Regions from separate parts of the Bacillus sp. GW821-FHT11D08 genome, predicted to be linked through region 1. Evidence: riboswitches for the same ligand, from Rfam matches in the RefSeq annotation. Region 1 holds a riboswitch; the other holds the start of a gene.
The links. Region 1 has a riboswitch for thiamine pyrophosphate ahead of AC1RRX_RS17390 (TIR domain-containing protein). Riboswitches for the same ligand answer to the same signal wherever they lie in the genome.
Positions count from the first base shown of each region.

Region 2: it holds a riboswitch for thiamine pyrophosphate, as region 1 does, so the genes downstream of both, tenA (thiaminase II) here and AC1RRX_RS17390 (TIR domain-containing protein) in region 1, are expected to answer to the same signal.

Region 1 covers NZ_JBXARS010000009.1:154,651-157,791, reverse strand. Annotated here, with positions in the region: gene AC1RRX_RS17400 (class I SAM-dependent methyltransferase) at 1-242, opposite strand, end outside; gene AC1RRX_RS17395 (thymidylate synthase) at 239-1,249, opposite strand; gene AC1RRX_RS17390 (TIR domain-containing protein) at 1,246-1,710, opposite strand; TPP riboswitch at 1,788-1,891, opposite strand; gene AC1RRX_RS17385 (YdeH family membrane protein) at 1,979-2,359, opposite strand; gene AC1RRX_RS17380 (Cfr family 23S rRNA (adenine(2503)-C(8))-methyltransferase) at 2,469-3,141, opposite strand, start outside.
Region 2 covers NZ_JBXARS010000002.1:215,033-218,173, forward strand. Annotated here, with positions in the region: gene AC1RRX_RS04665 (monovalent cation:proton antiporter family protein) at 1-1,155, shown strand, start outside; TPP riboswitch at 1,209-1,317, shown strand; gene tenA (thiaminase II) at 1,406-2,113, shown strand; gene tenI (thiazole tautomerase TenI) at 2,091-2,708, shown strand; gene thiO (glycine oxidase ThiO) at 2,692-3,141, shown strand, end outside.

The sequences.
Region 1 (3,141 bases):
CTTTTTGCCTTTGCTATATCTAACATCTTCCTTGATTCATCGACTGCGATCACATTGCAGCCTATTCTGTCAGCCAGCCTATAAGCTACCTTTCCTGGACCGCATCCGAAATCGAGCACCTTTTTAATCTCCGCTTTATCAAAAGTACGAAAAACAAACTCAAAACCTAACGTTTGTTCTAAAACGTCGTTATAAGCATCGAATTTACCAGCAACACTGTCTTCTTTCCATGAAGTTTTCATTGAATTTCCTCCTTTTGCTCAGTTGAGAAATAATGAAACCACTTATTCCTGACGAAAAATTGATATATAGGAAGTAAACTTTGAAATAGAAAATGATCCATATCCCGTTTATATGCAATATGCTGGTATATACTGAAAAGGAAAAGAATCTGTTTCCAGTAATCAGGTAAATCAAGCATTTCAATATCGTTTTTAGTCATAGAAATTTGATCTTTCCTAAGTAATTCTTCGTACTTTAAGACTGTTTCAATGGACGGCCAGTTATTTCCCTCAGGCATTTTCGGAAATTCAAATTCCGGAATATCATGGTGATTTTCAGCTTCTTCAAGCACCGTTTTCGCCCATTCATGATCTAAATCATAAATATGGATTGATCCCGCATTATGAAAATATTCTCCGACTTCTACACGCAGTTCTCTGGCCATTAATTCCTGCATGAAGGTAAATGAGAAAAGATCACTGATCATCCCGCGAAAAGCATCATTTGCACGCATGACAGAAGACATGTATAATTCGCCTTCCCTCACAAAAAACTGCAAACCGATTGTGCAGGAAACATCTATATTTTCTAAAACGAAGAGTTCCGAAGCATCGAATATTTGAATAAATGCCCTTTTTGAATCAATATCTTCTTGTGTCAAAAGATTTTTTATTCTATTCCATTGATTTAGTTTTGCATTTCCGAATTCGAATATTTTAGGCCCGTACGCAGTGCCTGTTAATGTTTTTTTATTCATTGAGTATGAAGGCATTTTTTTATTGTAATAACTGATAAAATCTAAGTCGTTACTCCCCGATAAATACCATAGCACTTCAGCAAAATTAAACACGATATTGGTTTTTCTTGAGGATAAATAAGTGACACGTTCTATTGGATTTTCCAGAGTCAGATGGTAGTTCAATTGTTCTCTGCTTTTTTGTCCGCGCGGTGAATTGAAAAATTCAGGGTTGTGATAGATGTCATACAGCGTTTCCGTATATGCTTCATGAAAAGTTCTCTTTCTCATTGAGATTCCGCCTTATATGCTGCAAAGGTATTTTTAATGTTCTCTAATAAATCATCTGTATCTTTATAGCTGATGTACTCAACATCCGCCACTGCATGTAACCCTTGAATTAAGAAAGCATAATCCTTGTCCTTTTCTAGAAATAGCACGATCTTTTTTTTCAAGGCGGAAGCCCATCCAATTTCTATATGTGTTCCAGGAGAAGCGGGTGATCCGGGAAATGCTGCAAAAAGGTCGCAAGTACTTATTTCATCAAAATCAATTTTAGTGCATTGAAGGGGTGTCATGAAATCTTTCCCCCACCCTTCCCGCTTGTGAGCATTATGAACCAGCCATCCTTCATTCTCAAAAAAGGAAATTAATGATTCCAGCTTTCCCCTCTCATACGCACTCATCAATCCAGTTTTCTCATCTACTAAACTTTTAAAAGGCCCTGCCAGAAAAACTTTTTTAGTCGCCACTTCATATCACCCTTTCAAAATAAATAAAGCCACTTTCCTCTATGGAAAGTGGCTTAAATATAGATAAGATAAAGAATCTCTCTAATTTTTCACTTCCCTACGCTGGTATTAACCAAATCAGGTTCAAAGGGTCAGGACGTATTGTCTCTTCTCAGCTATTAAAGCTCCCCTAGTGACTTTTTATAAATATTTACTTTAATTCTATGCTATTCCATATAAATAGTCAAACAATGACTTTCCCTTCAATATTGCAGCTTACCCACTAGTTTTAAAACCTTCCGGCCTCTTTTTTCCTGCCAACGAATAAGGTCACGGCAACACTCGCTGAACTGACCAAAGTCCCCAGTACGGCAGCAAGAATTGTCAAAAAGCCATTGGGGATCAGAAATCCAATCGGAATGAGCCCCGCAAACGTGAGGACGATAAAACATTGATAGACTCCGGATATGATTCTCACAACCAAACTGCCAAAAAAGGACATGACGAATGGAGGAATGAACAAACATAAGATGATTCCGAGTGAGATCAATAAAATCATAGGCTCGTCAAAAGAAATGACACGATCGCCGGGAGACTCTTCAGCAGCCGCGAATACAGCAAATATAGACATTATCAGTGTAAGAAAAACAAGAAAAAACCTTTTCAGCAACGTTATGACTCCTTTTTTTATAAAAACGGGTATCTTTTTTTCAATCACAATAACCATTTTATGTTATCAAATGAAATAATATGAAGTCAAACCGAGTTCTGCACCTGATTTATTGGTTCTTATTTTTTTGATAATTTCCATATAATTGTCCGCAAGCAGCATCTATATCAATGCCAAATTGACTTCTGACGGTCACGTTAATTCCTGCTGACTTTAATTTTTTATAGAAGTTTACAACTTGTTTCTCATTTACTTCTTCAAATCTCATAGGTGAACTAACAGTCGGGTTATATCTAATGATGTTTACATGGAACAAGTTCCCTCTCTTATATCTGCTTCTTAAAAGATTTACTACTTCATTCGCATGATCAATAGAATCATTAACTCCCGGCAGCATAATATAAGCAATATAAACTTTTCTTGAGGTCACACGTATATGCTCATCTAATGTGTCCATTACCTCCAATAACGGGTAGCGTTCATTAATCGGCATTAACTTGCTTCGCTGTTCATTAAAAGGAGAATGTAATGAAAACGTCAGGTTGACCTGCGGATAATCCTGAGTGATTTTTTTAATGCCCGGAATAATACCTATGGTCGAAATAGATAACCTGCGAGGGCTTAAAGCAAACAACTTCGGATTTGTAAGCACATGTAAAGCATCAAAAACTTGTACATTCGCTAATGCTTCTCCCATTCCCATAAAAGAAATACTGTCAATTGAATGTCCTTTTAAGTGAAAGTACAAAATTTGGTCAGTCATTTCATCTGACGTTAAATTG
Region 2 (3,141 bases), on a different contig from region 1:
ACGAGAGCCATTTTCACACTGATTATCGTGCTTGTCGCTTTATCGGAATCTCTCGGGGCGGAAAATATTCTCGGCGCGTTTTTGGCAGGCGTTCTGGTATCGCTTCTGTCTCCGAATAAAGAAATGGTGGAACAGCTTGATTCCTTCGGCTACGGGTTTTTAATTCCGATCTTTTTCGTCATGGTCGGGGTGAAATTGGACATTTGGACGCTTTTCCAAGATCCGAAAACATTAACGATGATTCCGCTGCTTCTGCTTGCGCTGTTTATCAGCAAAATGTTCCCGGTGTTTTATTTAAAGAAATGGTATGACAAAAGAACCGTGTTTGCTTCGGGCTTTTTGCTGACGTCCACGCTGTCGCTTGTTATCGCGGCGGCTACGATCGGAGAAAGGCTCCACATTATCAGCGCCAATATGTCCGGCGCGCTGACTTTAGTTGCGGTTATTGCCAGCATCATCACGCCGATCGGCTTTAAGAAATTATACAAACGGCAAAGTGCGCCGCAGGAAAAAAAGCGCATTACATTTATCGGCGCCAACCAGATGACGCTTCCGGTTACGCTGGAATTGCCCGATGAGGAATATGAAGTACGGGTCGTCCATGTGTATCAGGAAAATGCCGGGGAAACGCTTGCGGAATCCGTTTTTTCGGTTGACACGATTTCTGATTACGAGCCCGGAACGCTTGAGTCGCACGGTATTTTCAAAACGGATATTCTTGTCGTGGCGACGGGAAATGAAGATGTGAACGCTGAAATCGCCTTAATAGCGAAAGAGAAAGGGACTGAGCGTATCATCGCAAGCGTCGGCTCGGTTGAGCATGAAACAAAACTGAAAGAAGAGGGCATCAGTATTTTTTCTATCCTTCTGTCTACAAAGACGCTCTTGCGCGCATTAATTGAGGCGCCGGGCGTGATGAGCCTCCTGACGAATGAGGAGTCTTCGTTATATCAGATCAATCTGGAAAACCCGGCGTATAACGGCATCATTCTGCGAGAATTTCCGCTGATGGGCGATGTGATTTTCGTCCGGATTTTCAGAGGTGTGGACAGCATCGTTCCGCACGGAGACACGCGGCTGAAAACAGGAGACCGTCTCATCGTCACGGGCTCGCGCAACTACGTGTCGGAACTGAGAAAAATCCTTGAAGCTTGACCAAATTGCAATTCGTGATAATATAGAAGGCATAACAAATAAATCAATAATCGTATGACCACTAGGGGTGTCCTTCATAAGGGCTGAGATAAAAGTGAGACTTTTAGACCCTCATAACTTGAACAGGTTCAGACCTGCGTAGGGAAGTGGAGCGGTATTTTTTGGGGGTTCCTTTTATCCATTTAAATTCCAAACCACTTTTCCGATGCGGGAAGGTGGTTTTTTTTATTTTATCAGGGGGGAAGACATAATGACATTTTCTGAAGAATGCAGACAGGCGGCTGCCGAATGGTGGGACGGAAGTTTTGTTCATCCGTTTGTAACGGGAATCGGTGACGGAAGCCTGCCGATAGACCGTTTCAGCTATTACGTGCTGCAAGATTCCTACTATTTGACGCATTTTGCAAAAGTTCAGGCGTTCGGCGCCGCATATGCCGAAGACTTGTTTACGACGGGCAGGATGGCGGGCCACGCTCAAGGGACATATGAAGCGGAAATGGCGCTGCACCGCGAGTTTACGGAGCTTTTAGGGATTACGGAAGAAGAGCGTGCGGCATTTAAACCGGCACCGACCGCCTATTCTTATACGTCTCATATGTACAGATCGGTGATGAGCGGCAATTTTGGAGAAATATTAGCTGCGCTTCTGCCCTGTTATTGGCTATATTATGAAGTCGGCGAACACTTAAAGGAGTGCAAACCGGAGCATCCGATTTATGAAAAATGGATCGGTACATACGGCGGAGACTGGTTCAGACAGCAAGTCGAAGAACAGATCAGCCGTTTTGACGAGATTGCTGAAAACAGCACAGAGGACATCCGCGCGAAAATGAAAGAGAATTTTGTGATTTCAAGCTATTATGAATATCAATTTTGGGGAATGGCCTATCAAAAAGAAGGCTGGTCCGAGAAGGGCGGAAAAGAGGTGGAATCTTTTGGAGCTGCACGCGGTAACTGATAATCGCAAATCCGTTGCCGAGCTGGCCGAGGATATTCTTTCGATTCAGCGCGAAGTAAGCTTTATCCATATCCGTGAGCGGGATAAAACAGCGGGAGAAATCATGCAGCTTTTGTCCCTTTTGAAAAAGGGCGGTGCGGATAAGGACAAATTGATCATCAATGACAGGGCGGATATCGCGCTATTTGCCAACATACACCGTGTTCAGCTTCCGTCCCGCAGCTTTTCCGTAAAGCAGGTGCGAAGCAGATTTCCCCATCTTCATATCGGACGTTCGGTTCATTCGCTGAAAGAAGCCATCCAAGCTGAAAAGGAAGATGCGGATTATGTGGTGTTCGGCCATGTATTTGAAACCGAATGTAAACAAGGACTTGAAGCAAGAGGCATCAGCCTGCTTTCAGAGATCAAACGCACGCTTTCCATCCCCGTTATCGCAATCGGCGGAATGACACTGCAGACGATCGGACACACAAAGCAGGCGAAGCCGGACGGAATTGCCGTCATGTCAGGCATTTTCTCAGCTGAAAATCCTGAGGAGGCGGCAAAACGGTATGCACGCGCGGTAAGGGAGGCCGATTATGAAGAAGCACTATGATACGGCGGTGATCGGCGGCGGAATTATCGGGTGCGCCATTTCTTATGAGCTGGCGAAGACGCAGCAAAACGTTGTCTTGTTTGAAGCCGGAGAAGTCGGCCGAAAAACGACAAGCGCTGCCGCGGGAATGCTGGGCGCTCATGCGGAATGTGAAAACCGGGATGCGTTTTTTGATTTTGCCATGCACAGTCAAAGGCTGTATGAAGCGGCGGGGCAAGAGCTTGAGGAAGCTTGCGGCATTGACATCAGGCGCCATAACGGCGGAATGCTTAAACTGGCGTATACCGAAGAAGATATCGCCCGTCTGCGGAAGATGGATGATCTACCTTCCGTCACCTGGCTTTCAGCGGAAGATGCCCTTGAAAAAGAGCCTTACGCTTCAAAAGACATTCTAGGCGCAAGTTTTATAAAAGACGATGTCCATGTCGAACCG